Regions from separate parts of the Klebsiella electrica genome, predicted to be linked through region 2. Evidence: predicted binding sites of a transcription regulator. Region 2 holds the regulator's gene; each other region holds the start of a gene.
The links. Region 2 encodes PurR, which represses purine synthesis genes. Its sites were predicted from a motif close to CANGCAAACGTTTGCNTG; they were not measured.
Positions count from the first base shown of each region.

Region 1 (4,008 bases), 360 kb from region 2:
AAGTAATTATCGATACGGGTATCGCCATGAAGAGTCATGGCATGAGGGATTCGTTTTGCTTTTGGTGGCATCTTTTGGTCTTCTGCATCCGGTATTTCATACACAAAATCATTCAAGAAGCGGCTTGAAGGATGGCGTGTGTATAAGGGTGGCAAAAGTGGCCCGCGTTGCAAGCAAAACCTGCTGATTTAGGGAGAAAGCGCCTGTTTTTGCGCCTGAATATCCCGTTCGATGTCGGCACGCACTGCCTGCGGCAGCCCTAAAGCCTCACCGAGGGCATTGAGATAGCTGCGCTCCATAAAATGGTCGATATCGATCGCCGCGCAGCTGATGTAATAGATTTCCAGCGCCTCTTGCTCGCTGTTGAGGCCCTGCGCCAGGCGCTGCGGGTCAAGCGGCTGCGCCAGGGCACGATCGATCAATACACGCCCCTGCACGGCAATATCGGCGGCGCGCAGCTGCTCTTCGATGTTTGCCCGTTCGCTGTCATCGATGTGCCCGTCGCTTTTAGCGGCGAACACCAGCGCCAGAATGAGTCGTTCACTGCGCGCATCAAGCCCGGAGGCTGGCGAGGTTGACGACCCGCCAGGCTGTGCTGCGGAAGCGGCAGATTGCGCAGGGGAATTCTCCCGCATTTTCTGCTGATACTTGTTCCACAGCACGCTCCCCGCCACCGCGCCGCCGCCAACCAACAGTGCGCTGGTGCCATATTTGGCCAGCAGCTTGCGCGATGACTTACTCGCCACCAGCAGCCCCGCCAGCCCGCCCAGCGCACCGGGCAGAAGGAAGCTTTTACCATCCGGCCGCTCGCCTGATGAGGAAGACGGTCCCTGCTGGCCCAGCAGGGACTGGAGTTGATTAAGCCAGTTAGCCATGATTTCCCTCGTTGCTTATTACGCGATGTCATCAGCCTAAACGACGAGATGTCAGGAAATGTTATGAGCAACTAAAGATGCGCAAATTCGGCCGCACTCAGGCGGCCTTCACCTTGCGCGATGCCGCGGGTTGTTCGCTCGCCCCCTCCGCTGCGGCCTCTGAGGCTTCAGCCGCGGCGCTCTCATCCTGGGAAACCTGCCCGCCCGTAGCATCTTCCGCTTCCGGGAGCTTTCCCGATTTCAGGATGTGGTTCAATGTCTCTTTGCGTTCCGCCAGCCACATTGCCATTTCATCGCGCTGGGTTTCGTCCAGCGTCAGCGGGCACGCTACCAGCCAGTCGTTGAGGACCTCGGCAAGATCGAGCATTTTGTCGTAAGCATCGGCCTCTTTTTTGCTGGTAAACGACATTTTTTCCTCACCTTCGCGGATCACCACATATTTAATTTCAACCGCCATTGTGCAGTCTCTTATACTGTATTTTTATACAGTATAGCAAATTTTCACCGGCGACTCAACCAACAGCCGTAAAGACAGACGCAAACGTTTTCGTTTATAATGCGACGCATGTTTTTTTACTGTGGAAAAGAGTCATGACGTTATTAGGCACAGCGCTGCGTCCGGCAGCGACGCGAGTGATGTTGTTAGGTTCCGGCGAACTGGGTAAAGAAGTCGCTATTGAGTGCCAACGGCTGGGTATTGAGACTATCGCGGTCGACCGCTATCCCGACGCGCCGGCCATGCAGGTGGCGCACCGTTCGCACGTCATCAACATGTTGCACGGTGAAACGCTGCGCGCGCTGATTGCGCAAGAAAAGCCCGATTTTATCGTGCCGGAAATTGAAGCCATCGCCACGGATATGCTGGTGGAGCTGGAGCAGGCCGGGCAGAAAGTCGTCCCCACCGCTCGTGCGGCGAAACTGACCATGAATCGCGAAGGTATTCGCCGTCTGGCCGCAGAGGAGCTGCAGCTTCCCACCTCGGCATACCGCTTTGCCGACAGCGAAGAGACCTTTCGCGAAGCCGTCGCGGAGATTGGCCTGCCCTGTATCGTGAAGCCGGTCATGAGCTCTTCGGGTAAAGGCCAGAGCTTTATTCGTCACTCTGATCAGTTGGCAGAGGCCTGGCGCTACGCGCAACAAGGCGGTCGCGCTGGCGCCGGTCGGGTTATCGTCGAGGGAGTGGTCAATTTCGATTTTGAAATTACCCTGCTTACCGTCAGCGCGATCGATGGCGTCCATTTCTGTGCGCCGGTCGGCCATCGCCAGGAGGATGGCGATTACCGCGAATCCTGGCAGCCGCAGCAGATGAGCGAGCAGGCGCTGGTCCGCGCGCAGGAGATTGCCAGCAAAGTCGTACTGGCGCTCGGCGGCTACGGTCTGTTTGGCGTGGAGCTGTTCGTCTGCGGCGATGAGGTTATCTTCAGTGAAGTCTCCCCTCGCCCGCACGACACCGGGATGGTAACGCTGATTTCCCAGGACCTCTCGGAATTTGCCCTGCACGTTCGTGCTTTCCTCGGCCTGCCGGTTGGCGCGATCCGCCAGTATGGCCCGGCGGCCTCCGCGGTCATTCTGCCGCAGCTCACCAGCCAGAACGTCACCTTTAGCAATCTTCAGGGCGCGGTAGGCGCGGGACTCCAGCTGCGTCTGTTCGGTAAACCGGAGATTGACGGTTCTCGTCGGCTGGGCGTCACGCTGGCCGTCGCCGATAGCGTCGATGAGGCGGTGGCGCGCGCGAAAGCCGCCGCGTCGGCCGTGCTGGTTCAGGGATAAAAAAAACCCGGTCGCGTCAACGCGATCGGGTCTGGACTTCGCGATTGTTCAGGGCGTGAAAATTACTTCGCGCCTTCAACCGCTTCGCGAGCAATTTTGGTAATACGCGCGTAATCGCCGGCTTCCAGCGCATCCGCCGGAACCAGCCAGGAACCGCCGATGCACAGCACGCTGTTCAGCGCCAGATAGTCGCGGTAGTTCGCCGGAGAGATCCCGCCAGTCGGGCAGAAACGGATATGCGCGAACGGACCGCCAATCGCCTGCAGCGCTTTTACGCCGCCGTTAGCTTCTGCCGGGAAGAATTTGAACTCTTTCAGGCCATACTGCATGCCCAGCATCAGTTCGGAGACGGTGCTGATCCCCGGGATCAGCGGGATGGTCCCTTCTTCAGTCGCCGCTTTCAGCAGGGATTCGGTCAGACCCGGGCTGATAGCAAACTGCGCGCCAGCCTCGGTGACCGCTTTCAGCTGCTCTACGTTTGTGACGGTACCTGCGCCGACAATCGCCTCCGGCACTTCTTTCGCAATCGCGCGGATCGCATCAAGTGCGCATGCGGTACGTAGCGTGACTTCCAGTACGCGTACGCCGCCGGCAACCAGCGCTTTGGCCATCGGCACAGCGTGTTCCAGCTTTTTCACCACGATCACCGGGACAACCGGGCCGTTGGTGAGGATTGCTTCTGCAGTTGTTTTCCAGTTTTTCATCAGAGTTTCTCTCTCGCCAGATCTACAAATTGTATCGTCTTAAAAAGTGATGCAGGTTGCGCCCTGTTCTGCTCCGGAGAGTTTCTCACGCAGCGCTGCAAACATTTCCCTGCCGCTCCCGACGCGCGAACCGCTGAGGTCAGGAACATGCGGCTGGCGTGCCGCCAGTTCAGCGTCATCCACCAGCAGCGTCAGTTCGCCCGTCTGCCCGTTAACGCGGATGATGTCGCCATCACGTACTTTTGCCAGCAGCCCGCCATCGTACGCTTCAGGCGTAACGTGGATTGCTGACGGGACCTTGCCTGATGCACCAGAGAGTCGGCCATCGGTCACCAGCGCAATTTTGAAACGGCGGTCCAATAATACACCAAGTGGCGGCATAAGTTTATGTAATTCTGGCATGCCGTTCGCTTTTGGCCCCTGATGGCGAACAACCACCACACAATCCTTGTCCAGCATGCCAGCTTCGAAAGCAGGCAAGACGTCGTGCTGGCTTTCAAACACCACCGCTGGCGCTTCAATGATCTGGTTCTCAACCGGTACGGCCGAGGTTTTCATCACCGCGCGCCCGAGGTTGCCACTGAGCACTTTCGTCCCGCCATGGCGAGAGAATGGCTTGTCGAAAGTGGCAATAACCTGATCGTCTAAAGGCGCCGTCG
Region 1 covers NZ_CP041247.1:1,965,347-1,969,354, reverse strand. Annotated here, with positions in the region: gene ptrB (oligopeptidase B) at 1-71, opposite strand, end outside; gene Electrica_RS09310 (tellurite resistance TerB family protein) at 189-875, opposite strand; gene Electrica_RS09305 (YebG family protein) at 973-1,332, opposite strand; gene purT (formate-dependent phosphoribosylglycinamide formyltransferase) at 1,467-2,645, shown strand; gene Electrica_RS09295 (bifunctional 4-hydroxy-2-oxoglutarate aldolase/2-dehydro-3-deoxy-phosphogluconate aldolase) at 2,708-3,349, opposite strand; gene edd (phosphogluconate dehydratase) at 3,389-4,008, opposite strand, start outside.
Region 1: a site for PurR is predicted at 1,410-1,427, ahead of purT (formate-dependent phosphoribosylglycinamide formyltransferase). Genes of this name have one in related genera too.

Region 2 (4,008 bases):
ATTCAAAATTTTTGCAGGCAGAATATGTGGTCCGAATACTCACTCGAAGTTGTTGATGCTGTCGCCCGCAACGGCAGCTTCAGCGCAGCGGCGCAGGAGTTGCACCGCGTACCTTCGGCGGTCAGTTATACCGTCCGTCAGCTGGAAGAGTGGCTGGCGGTACCGCTTTTTGAACGCCGCCATCGCGATGTCGAATTGACCCCCGCCGGGCTTTGGTTTTTACAGGAGGGACGTTCTGTTATCAAAAAAATGCAGATCACCCGCCAGCAGTGCCAGCAGATAGCCAACGGCTGGCGCGGTCAGCTGTCGATAGCCGTGGATGACATCGTTAAACCGGCCCGTATGCGGCAGATGATTGTCGATTTTTATCGTCACTTTCCGGATGTCGAGCTGATTGTTTTTCAGGAGGTCTTCAACGGCGTCTGGGACGCGCTGGCCGACGGGCGCGTGGAGCTAGCTATCGGGGCCACCCGTTCTATTCCGGTGGGGGGGCGCTACGCTTTTCGCGATATGGGGATGCTGAGCTGGGATTGCGTGGTGGCGAGCCATCATCCGCTGGCGCAGATGACCGGCCCACTCAGCGATGATGTGTTGCGCAACTGGCCGTCGCTGGTCCGGGAGGATACCTCCCGCTCGTTACCGAAACGCACGACCTGGCTACTGGATAACCAGAAAAGGGTGGTGGTGCCGGACTGGGAGTCATCGGCGACCTGCCTGTCGGCGGGATTGTGCGTTGGCATGGTGCCGAGCCATTTCGCCCGCCCCTGGATTGACCGCGGCGAATGGACCGCGCTGGCGCTGGAAAACCCGTTTCCGGATGCCGCATGCTGCCTGACATGGCAGCAGAGCGACGCCTCGCCGGCCCTCTCATGGCTGCTGGATTATCTGGGGGACAGTGAAACGTTAAACCGGGAGTGGCTGCGGGCGCCGGAGTAGCCGGCGCCGCACGGGCGATTAGCGACGGTAGTCGACGAACGGGCCGTCGACGACAGAGCGGCGCTCTACCAGTCGCGGGTGAACCTCAATCGACTGAGATTCTTCACGCTTATTGACGATCCGATCCATCAGCATATTGAAGGCCGCTTCCCCCAGCGAGTCTTTCGGCTGATGGATGGTGGTCAGCGCCGGGCTGAAATAGCGGGCGTTACGCACGTTATCATAACCGATCAGCGAAATGTCCTGCGGCACGCGCAGACCCATCTCATCCGCAGCACAGATGGCGCCCATCGCCATGATGTCGCCGCCGCAGAAGACTGCCGTCGGGCGATGCTGCTGGCTGAGGATCTGCTGCATCGCGCGGTAGCCGGATTCAGGCTCGAAGTCGCCCTGAACAATCCAGTTTTCCGGAACGGCGATCTGCGCTTCTTCCATGGCTTTCATAAAGCCCGCCAGGCGCCCGGCGCCGGTGTTACGCTCCAGTGGACCCGGGATCACGCCGATTTCACGGTGGCCGCGTTCGATCAGGTAGCGACCAGCCATGTAGCCGCCTTCGAAGGCGTTATCGATCACCGAATCGGTGAAGTCGGCTTTGGATTCACCCCAGTCCATTACCACCATCGGAATATGGCGGTACTCTTCCAGCATACTGAGCACCGATTCCGGATATTCAGAACACATAACCAGCATGCCGTCGACGCGCTTTTGCGCCATCATCGACAGATAGGCCTGCTGTTTTTCCGGATCGTTCCACGCATTGCCGAGAATCAGGGTATAGCCTTTCTGGAAACAGCTCTTTTCTACGGCTTCAATAATCTCAGCGAAATAGGCCGCTTCGCTGCTGGTGGCCAGCAGGCCGATCGATTTGGTGTGATTAACCTTCAGGCTGCGAGCAACGGCACTTGGAGAATAGTGCAGTTCTTTGATCGCCGCCCACACGGCGTTGCGGGTCTCTTCCGCCACGAAACGGGTTTTGTTAATTACATGTGATACTGTTGTAGTGGAAACGTTTGCGCGCTTCGCTACATCTTTAATTGTTGCCATTACTTCTCACTCCAGACCTTGACCTGATCGTCTGATTATCGATACGTAAACGTTTGCCTGTACACACCCTGAAGACAATTTTCATCATTGCATCACGTCGGGAAAACGACACAGAACGACAGGAAGGGGTCAATGGCCGATACGCTTTCAAATTAGCGTGGGATTTTGTCCGATCTTGCGGCAAAGGGGAAGAGCAAAAATGTGCATCGCCCTAAAACATGGAAGATTTTTGCGCGATAGTGTGCAAAAATGAGCAAGCTCACTTTTCATGTGGGGATAACAGGGGGAAAAATTGATGGATACAGATTTAAAGTTTTCGCTGACGACAACGATTATTGTCCTGGGTCTTATCGTGGCCGCTGGCCTGACAGCGGTACTGCACTGATTTATCCGGGGGAGAGGTCTCTTTCCCCCGACATCCCGCCATTATTACCAATTTCGCAAAAATCTTTTGCCATTTCGTTTACTTTTGTTTTTTTGTGATTGATGTCATGCTTTTGACTTCTAATGAGATACCGTCGCCGATGACGGTCTGCTGGAGTCATTGCATGAAAATCAACTTCCCCTTATTAGCGCTGGCGATAGGCGCGTTTGGTATTGGTACCACGGAGTTTTCCCCGATGGGGCTGCTGCCGGTGATTGCCAAAGGCGTCGACGTGTCAATTCCGGCGGCGGGAATGCTGATCAGCGCTTATGCGATCGGCGTGATGGTCGGGGCGCCGCTGATGACTTTGCTGCTCTCTCATCGCGCGCGCAGAAATGCGCTGATTTTTCTGATGGCGATCTTCACGCTGGGTAACGTCCTCTCCTCAATGGCGCCGGATTACACCACGCTGCTGATTTCGCGCATTATCACCAGCCTTAACCACGGGGCTTTCTTCGGCCTCGGTTCGGTGGTGGCGGCGAGCGTGGTGCCCAAACACAAACAGGCCAGCGCGGTGGCGACCATGTTCATGGGGTTGACCATCGCGAATATTGGCGGCGTTCCGGCGGCGACATGGCTGGGCGAAACGATCGGCTGGCGGATGTCGTTCCTCGCGACGGCAGGTCTGGGGCTGGTGGCGATGGTTAGCCTGTGGTTTTCGTTGCCCAAAGGCAGCGCTGGCGAGCGCCCGAACGTTAAACAGGAGCTCTCCGTGTTGGTCCGTCCGCAGGTGCTCTCCGCGCTGCTGACCACCGTGCTGGGGGCAGGCGCCATGTTCACCCTCTATACCTATATTGCGCCGGTGCTGCACACCGTTACGCACGCCTCGCCGCTGTTCGTCACCGTCATGCTGGTGTTGATTGGCGTCGGCTTTTCGCTGGGTAACTACCTGGGCGGTAAGTTCGCCGACCGCTCCGTCTCCGGGACGCTGAAGGGTTTTCTGCTGCTGCTGATGGTTATCATGCTGGCAATTCCGCTGCTGGCGCAGACGCAGCTGGGGGCCGCTATCAGTATGGTGGTCTGGGGGGCGGCGACCTTCGCCGTGGTTCCGCCGCTGCAAATGCGGGTGATGCGCGTGGCCCATGAAGCGCCGGGGCTCTCTTCGTCAGTCAATATCGGGGCGTTTAATCTCGGCAATGCGCTGGGCGCGGCAGCCGGCGGCGCGGTGATTTCCGGCGGACTGGGCTATGCTTTTGTGCCGGTGATGGGGGCGATAATTGCCGGGGGGGCGCTGCTGCTGGTGCTGTTCGGCGGGCGTTCGCAGCCGGAAGAGGCGTTGGTCGGATAGCCGATGTATTCGCAGAAGGGTTGCCCCTTCTGCGTTCGCGTTTTAGGCCGCCAGATTGGCCGCGACAAACTTCCAGTTTACCAGCGCCCAGAAGTGCGCCAGGTAGTCAGGACGGGCGTTACGGTAGTCGATGTAATAGGCATGTTCCCAGACATCCACGGTCAGCAGCGGTTTGGCATCGCCGGTCAGCGGCGTGCCAGCGTTGCTGGTGGAGACAATGCTCAGGCTGCCATCGCTGTTTTTAACCAGCCATGTCCAGCCGGCACCAAAGTTCTTCGCCGCCGCGTCGGTAAACTTCGCTTTGAACTCTGCAAAG
Region 2 covers NZ_CP041247.1:2,323,367-2,327,374, forward strand. Annotated here, with positions in the region: gene punR (DNA-binding transcriptional activator PunR) at 25-936, shown strand; gene purR (HTH-type transcriptional repressor PurR) at 955-1,980, opposite strand; gene cydH (cytochrome bd-I oxidase subunit CydH) at 2,276-2,365, shown strand; gene Electrica_RS11045 (MFS transporter) at 2,529-3,692, shown strand; gene sodB (superoxide dismutase [Fe]) at 3,735-4,008, opposite strand, start outside.

Region 3 (4,008 bases), 1.8 Mb from region 2:
ATGGCTGACGTCAATACCGGCCTGCTGCAGGCGATACAGGCCGCGCCCCGCCACCTGCGGGTTGGGGTCCTGCATAGCGGCCACGACGCGGGTCACGCCCGCGGCAATCAGCGCGTCGCAGCACGGCGGCGTGCGGCCATGATGACTACAGGGCTCCAGGGTCACATAGGCGGTGGCGCCCCGGGCTTTTTCGCCGGCCATACGCAGCGCATGCACTTCCGCATGCGGCTCGCCGGCGCGATAGTGAAAACCTTCGCCGACGATCTCAGCGTCCTTGACGATCACACAGCCGACATTCGGATTGGGATGGGTGGTGAAGCGCCCGCGCTGCGCCAGCTTAAGCGCTCGCGCCATGTACATTTCGTCATGCATGGCTTAATCCTGTAAGCGGGCGATCTCTTCGCCGAATTCTTTGATATCTTCAAAACTACGATAGACGGAAGCAAAGCGGATATAGGCGACTTTATCGAGCTTTTTCAGCTGCTCCATCACCAGGTTGCCGATCATTTTGCTCGGGACTTCGCGCTCGCCGGTACCGCGTAAATGGGTTTTGATATGATTGAGCGCCATTTCCACATCATCGGCGCTGACCGGCCGTTTTTCCAACGCTTTCAGCATTCCGCTGCGCAGTTTATCTTCATTGAAGGGCTCCCGCACATCGTTGCTCTTGACCACTCGCGGCATCACCAGCTCCGCCACCTCGAAGGTGGTGAAACGTTCGTTACAAACCAGGCACTGCCGACGACGACGCACAGAAGAGCCCTCGCCCACCAGACGAGAGTCGATCACTTTGGTATCTACGGCGAAACAGAAAGGGCAATGCATAGCGCGTCCTGACAGGAAGTTAAACTGACAGGTAGTTTACCGCGAAGTGCCGCGACAACAAAGAAAGAGCTTTTGAGACAAAGGATCTATGGCTCGTGGACGGAGACGATCTACCATGAAATATCCCCCTGAAAACGGAATCCATGACCATGACAAGACGTTATTTGAAGCTGGCGATGCTGAGCACGCTGTTTACCCTCAGCGCCTGCGCACAGCAAAGTGAAGTCCGTCAGATGCATGAAAGCGTGAGCACATTGAGCAAAGAGATGACTCAGCTTAATCAGCAGACGGTGAAAATCACCCAGCAAAACGCACTGAATGCGAAATCGAGCAGCGGCGTTTATCTTTTGCCCGGCGCCAGGACCCCGGCGCGCCTCGAAAGCCAGATAGGCACACTGCGTATGTCGCTGCGTGATATCGCCGCCGACGCCGACGGTACCCGCCTGACGCTGCGTATTCAGGGGGAATCAAACGACCCGCTACCGGCGTTCAGCGCCACCGTCGCCTGGGGGCAACTCACCGGCACCACGCAGAATTACCGGGAGGTTAACGTGCGCGATCGGCTGATTAGCGCCCCTGCCAGCATCCTGGCGCCGAGCGACGTCGATATTCCGCTCCGCCTGAACGGCGTCACGCCTCAGCAGCTTGGCTTCCTGCGTATTCACGATATCCAGCCCGCAAGCGCACAATAATCGCCTTCGCCGGGTGTCGCCGATACCCGGATTCGACCGCCCCAAAATCCATTTACAGTTTTTCCAAACAGTTCAGTAAAAATTGACCGTCTGGATCAATTTCAGTGGCATTCTGCCAGGAAATGCATAGAATCGTGAACGCAATCGATTACGTATGTTTACGTTATGTGAAACAACACGTATTTTTGTGAGCAATGATTTCTATAATAGACCCCCACAGAGATACGAAATATTTAGAAACGCTTCGGCAGCGTTCTTCACGCCTTTTGGCTTAATTCAAAACAGTGGCATCCTTATGAAAAAAACATTACTGGCAGCAGGCGCCGTACTGGCGCTGTCCACATCGTTCACTGCTGGCGCGGCAGAAAACGACAAACCGCAGTATCTGTCCGATTGGTGGCACCAGAGTGTGAACGTGGTGGGTAGCTACCACACCCGTTTTGGACCGCAAATTCGTAACGATACCTATCTGGAATACGAAGCGTTTGCCAAAAAAGACTGGTTTGATTTCTACGGTTACATGGATGCGCCGGTATTCTTCGGCGGTAACAGCACGGCCAAAGGTATCTGGAACCACGGTTCCCCACTGTTTATGGAAATTGAGCCGCGTTTCTCTATCGACAAGCTGACCAATACCGATCTCAGCTTCGGCCCGTTCAAAGAGTGGTATTTCGCCAACAACTATATCTACGACATGGGCCGCAACGCGTCCGGTCGTCAGAGCACCTGGTATATGGGTCTCGGTACCGATATCGATACCGGTCTGCCGATGAGCCTGTCTCTGAACGTCTATGCGAAATATCAGTGGCAGAACTACGGCGCATCCAACGAAAACGAATGGGATGGCTACCGTTTCAAAGTGAAATACTTTGTCCCGCTGACCGACCTGTGGGGCGGTTCGCTGAGCTATATCGGCTTCACCAACTTTGACTGGGGTTCCGATCTGGGCAATGACAACTTCTATGACTTGAACGGCAAGCACGCGCGCACCGGCAACTCCATCGCCTCCAGCCATATCCTGGCGCTGAACTACGCGCACTGGCACTACTCGATCGTCGCTCGTTACTTCCATAACGGCGGCCAGTGGGCCGATGATGCGAAGCTGAACTTCGGCGATGGCGATTTCAACGTTCGCTCTACCGGCTGGGGTGGTTACTTCGTGGTGGGTTACAACTTCTAATCCTGCCTGATGATCCCCGGCCTCGGCGCCGGGGATATCGATTGGCCCGCCTTATGGCTCACGCTCTTCACACCTCACCTTACGCAGAAAATCGCTCAATGACCGGTCGGCCCGCTCGCTGAAAAGGCGCCCGGTGGCAGCCACGTCCAGGCAGCGATCGAGACGAAAGCAGCGATAATCGTCGCGGAGCTCGCACCAGCTCACCAGCAGCCAGCGCTCCCCCCAGAAAAAGAGCCCCAGCGGCAGCACTTCGCGCTGCGACACCTTTCCCGCTTCATCGCGGTAATGCAGCGCCAGCACCCGCTGGCCGGAAACCGCCCGATGCACCAGATCAAACTGCGCTTTGCTGTACCCCTGGGCGCCAAAATCCGGCGCAAACAGCCGCGATTGCTCGGCCTTACGCCGACTCTCTTCAGGTAAAATCGCGAGCACCTTTTCCCGAGCCGACTCCAGTGACTGGGACAGAGATTCGCCTCCCCAGGTTTGCAGTAGCCGAATGGCGGCCACCAGCGCTTCCGACTCCTCGGTCGTCAGCATCAGAGGCGGTAAACTGTAGCCTGCCAGCAGGCGATATCCGCTTCCGGCCTCGCCCTCCACCGGCACGCCGGAGAGCGACAGGTCGCGGATATCCCGGTAGATAGTGCGCTCCGATACGCCGAGCCGCTCCGCCAGCAGCCCGGCGGTGGTTAACCTTCTCCCCCGCAGGATCTGCACGATTTGAAAAAGGCGGTCGGCGCGTCGGCTCATTTTTAACTTATCTCATGGTTTAAGCCTGCCCACTGGCGTCAAGAGCGTTAGTGAGACAGGTGTTTAGGTTGATGCAAGCCAATCCGGTTCCCTTCGCTATCCATAAACAGCGCGATGGTGCCAATATCGTCCGCCAGTTCAAGCGGGCCAAAGACGCAGCTCCCGCCAGCGGAATTCACGCGGTCGAGCGTGGCGGCCAGATTGTCAGTATGCAGATAGATAATACATCCCTGATCGGCAGGTTTAACCCCGTCAAACTTTGCCAGCGCGCCGCCGGGTGCCGGGTCCTGATACGGGAAAACGGCCATTTCAGCGCAATCCATATTTTCCCGACGCAGGGTCACCTGCAGCACCGGCTCGTAAAACGCCACGGCGCGATCCATATCGGCGACCGGAATTTCAAACCAGTTAATTACGTTGCTCATACATTCTCCTGTCCATTGTTTGGGTTCAGGAGGAGTGTATGGCAGGGCTACTGACAGCGTACTGTCAGTAGGGATCGGCATCCCTGCGGCCACACCGTTTGCCGCTGGCGATTAACCCGCCGTGCAAACCAGAGCCCGC
Region 3 covers NZ_CP041247.1:4,094,816-4,098,823, forward strand. Annotated here, with positions in the region: gene ribD (bifunctional diaminohydroxyphosphoribosylaminopyrimidine deaminase/5-amino-6-(5-phosphoribosylamino)uracil reductase RibD) at 1-372, opposite strand, end outside; gene nrdR (transcriptional regulator NrdR) at 376-825, opposite strand; gene Electrica_RS19615 (SadB/YajI family lipoprotein) at 975-1,517, shown strand; gene Electrica_RS19620 (nucleoside-specific channel-forming protein Tsx) at 1,813-2,697, shown strand; gene Electrica_RS19625 (helix-turn-helix transcriptional regulator) at 2,749-3,444, opposite strand; gene Electrica_RS19630 (VOC family protein) at 3,492-3,869, opposite strand; gene Electrica_RS19635 (M24 family metallopeptidase) at 3,981-4,008, opposite strand, start outside.
Region 3: a site for PurR is predicted at 1,655-1,672, ahead of Electrica_RS19620 (nucleoside-specific channel-forming protein Tsx). Genes of this name have one in related genera too.

Region 4 (4,008 bases), 1.1 Mb from region 2:
GCGCCTGGGAAGAGGGCGAAGTGCCGGTTGGCGCCGTGCTGGTGCACAACCATCAGGTTATCGGCGAAGGTTGGAACCGGCCTATCGGGCGTCACGATCCTACGGCGCATGCCGAAATTATGGCGCTGCGTCAGGGGGGGCTGGTACTGCAAAACTATCGCCTGATTGACGCGACGCTGTATGTCACGCTTGAACCCTGTGTGATGTGCGCGGGGGCGATGGTGCATAGCCGGATTTCGCGGCTGGTATTTGGTGCCCGGGATGCAAAAACCGGCGCGGCCGGCTCGCTCATTGATGTCCTGCACCATCCGGGAATGAATCATCGGGTGGAGATCAGTGAAGGTATTCTGGCGGAGTCGTGCTCAGGCATGCTCAGCGACTTTTTCCGCTGGCGGCGGGAAGAGAAAAAAGCCTTGAAAAAGGCGCGTCGGGCCGGGGACGCTTAGTGCCCCAGTCCGGGAATCTTCAGTCTGGCGTTGTCGACTAACGATGCTGCGCGAAACTGGAAAAAGGGGAGCGCCTGCTGTTCCTTATCCAGTTCATCCGGCATGACCGCCGGATAGTCTCCGGCAAGCGCCAGCCGCTGCTCATCCTTTTTCTCTTTCTCCGACAGGTAGCCCACCAGGCTGATGTGGTATTTGCGAATGTTCTCGACGTAGGCGTATGCCTCGTGACCGCGCGCATAGCCATATTTCAGCCGGCTGTAATAAGGTTTCTGACTGAGCAGCGGCAGGCGCTGCTTGACGTCCGCCCAACTGTCGGGATTGCCTTTCTGCCTTTTTGTCAGCGAGATGGCGTCCAGAATATGGGCGTACCCCATATTGTAAGCCGCCAGCGCAAACCAGATTCGCTCATCTTTGGGGACCGTGTCCGGGATTTTATTCATCATATCCTGCAGGTAGCGCATACCGCCGCTGAGGCTCTGCTCCACATCGGTACGATCGCTTAATCCCAGGCTCTGCGCGGTATTGCGGGTCAGCATCATCATGCCACGAACCCCGGTAGGGGAGGTGGCCTGCGGATCCCAGTGCGACTCCTGCCATGAAATGGCCGCCAGCAGGCGCCAGTCGATCTGACGCGCGTATTTCTCAAACATCGGCTGCAGGTCCGGCAGAATATTTTCGACGGCGCGCAGGAAGGTCCGGGTGTCGACATAATCGAAACCGTTACCGTGTCCGAGGTATTTTTCTTCCAGCCGCGCCAGGGTGCCGTCTTCATTCATATTATTGAAGAAATCCAGCATCGCCGCCGGGAGCGAGTTGTCTTCGCTCCTGGCGCTAAACCAGGTCACCGGCTGTTCATCGCTGATATCCAGGGCGACCGCCAGTTCCGGATGTACGCGCTGGAACAGGCTAATCGCCACCGAATCTGCAATGGTGTAATCCACTTCGCCATCGATAACCGCCTGCATCAGCGCTGTCGCCCCGCGCTTTTCATCCACGCGCCAGCCGAGATCGGGGTATTTATTCCCTTTCAGCGTCTGCAGGTCGTTAATGGCGACGTGCCCTGGAGCAATCACCAGCTGTTCTGCCGTGAGGTTGGCGAGGCTGCGCGGGCGCGGCGTGCCAACCCGGTAGACCAGCTGCTGCGATACCGAATAGTAGCCCGGCCCGGACTGATAGTTTTTGACCCGCTCCGAGTTGTAAACCAGCCCGGCAGCTAACATATCGGCATTACCGTTATCAAGGTCATCGAACAGCTGACTGATGTTCTGGCGAACGGTCACCTTCAGCCTGACGCCGAGGTAATTGGCAAACTGTTCTGCCAGCTCGTAATCCAGCCCGTAGGTTTTGTTATTGATGGTCGCGAAGGTGAGCGGCGAATTGATGGTGCTGATGCGCAGCTCCCCGCGCGCCATAATTCCGGCAACACGGTTCTCCGGCTTTCCTGACCACGGGATCGACGGCCACAGGGCGGCCGCCAGCAATAAGGTCACAATGCCGATGAGCAGATAATTAATCTTTAATTTTTTCAGAGAGTTAATCTTCTGCAGCTCTGTGTTCCTCAGCAGGCTATTAGCGGAAAAATAAAAAGAGAGTCCTCGAATGAGCGGCATTTTGCTTAAGAATGCGTCAGTTGGCAACTTATTCGCGAGGGAGGTCACATTAATTGATAAACCAGGGGAATGATTTTATTTCCACGCAAACGGTTTCGTCGAGGCTCAGGATTCACTATAATGGCGCCCGTTTCCCCCCTGGCTCATATTGAAAGCTGCGAAGACGAGAGACTTATGATGGAAATTTTGCGTGGTTCACCTGCACTGTCGGCATTTCGTGTTAATAAACTGCTGGCACGTTTCCAGGCGGCCAACCTGCCGGTTAGCACAATATATGCAGAGTATGTTCATTTTGCCGAACTGAACGCGCCGTTAAGCGGTGATGAGCGTGAGAGTCTGGCACGACTGCTCAAGTATGGCCCAAGTTTAAACAGCCATACCCCAACCGGTAAATTACTGCTCGTCACCCCCCGCCCTGGCACCATCTCCCCCTGGTCTTCTAAAGCTACCGATATTGCCCATAACTGCGGTCTGTCGCAGGTTGTGCGCCTTGAGCGCGGTGTAGCGTACTATGTGGAAGCCAGTACGCTGAGCGAAGCGCAATGGGCTGCGGTCGCGAGTGAACTTCACGACCGGATGATGGAAAGCGTCTTTGACACGCTGGAAGAGGGAGAAAAGCTGTTCGCTCAGCATCAACCGACGCCGGTGACCAGCGTCGATCTGCTGGGGCAGGGACGTCAGGCGCTGATTGACGCCAACCTCCGTCTGGGGCTGGCGCTGGCGGAAGACGAAATCGACTACCTGCAGGAGGCGTTCAACAAGCTTGGCCGCAACCCGAACGACATCGAACTGTATATGTTTGCGCAGGCGAACTCCGAACACTGCCGCCACAAGATTTTTAACGCCGACTGGATCATTGATGGCGAACAGCAGCCGAAGTCGCTGTTCAAGATGATCAAAAACACCTTCGAAAAGACGCCGGATTACGTCCTGTCCGCCTATAAAGACAACGCCGCGGTCATGGAAGGTTCTCAGGTCGGGCGCTTCTTCGCCGATCGCGAAAAAGGCCGCTATAACTACCATCAGGAAGACGCCCATATCCTGATGAAAGTGGAAACGCACAACCACCCGACGGCCATCTCTCCATGGCCGGGCGCGGCGACCGGCTCCGGCGGCGAAATCCGCGATGAAGGGGCAACCGGTCGCGGAGCGAAACCGAAAGCCGGCCTGGTCGGTTTCTCGGTCTCTAACCTGCGGATCCCTGGCTTTGAACAGCCGTGGGAAGAAGATTTCGGCAAGCCGGAGCGTATTGTAACCGCTCTGGATATCATGACCGACGGCCCGCTGGGCGGCGCGGCGTTTAACAACGAATTTGGTCGCCCGGCGCTGAACGGCTACTTCCGTACCTATGAAGAAAAGGTGACCAGCCACAACGGCGAAGAGCTGCGCGGTTACCACAAACCGATCATGCTGGCGGGCGGTATTGGTAACATCCGCGGCGAGCATGTGCAGAAAGGCGAAATTAGCGTCGGGGCGAAACTGATTGTCCTTGGCGGCCCGGCGATGAATATCGGCCTGGGCGGCGGGGCAGCCTCTTCAATGGCATCCGGCCAGTCCGACGCGGATCTTGATTTTGCCTCCGTACAGCGCGATAACCCGGAAATGGAACGCCGTTGCCAGGAAGTGATCGACCGCTGCTGGCAGTTGGGCGATGCGAACCCGATTCTGTTTATCCACGACGTTGGCGCGGGCGGTCTGTCTAATGCCATGCCGGAACTGGTCAGCGACGGCGGGCGCGGCGGTAAATTCCAGCTGCGCGATATCCTGAGCGATGAGCCGGGGATGAGCCCGCTGGAGATCTGGTGTAACGAATCCCAGGAGCGCTATGTGCTGGCGGTCGCGCCGGAACAGCTGCCGCTGTTTGATGAGCTGTGCCGCCGCGAGCGTGCGCCGTACGCGGTGATCGGGGAAGCCACCGAAGAACTGCATCTCAACATGGGCGATGCTCACTT
Region 4 covers NZ_CP041247.1:1,222,496-1,226,503, forward strand. Annotated here, with positions in the region: gene tadA (tRNA adenosine(34) deaminase TadA) at 1-446, shown strand, start outside; gene mltF (membrane-bound lytic murein transglycosylase MltF) at 443-1,975, opposite strand; gene purL (phosphoribosylformylglycinamidine synthase) at 2,231-4,008, shown strand, end outside.
Region 4: a site for PurR is predicted at 2,139-2,156, ahead of purL (phosphoribosylformylglycinamidine synthase). Genes of this name have one in related genera too.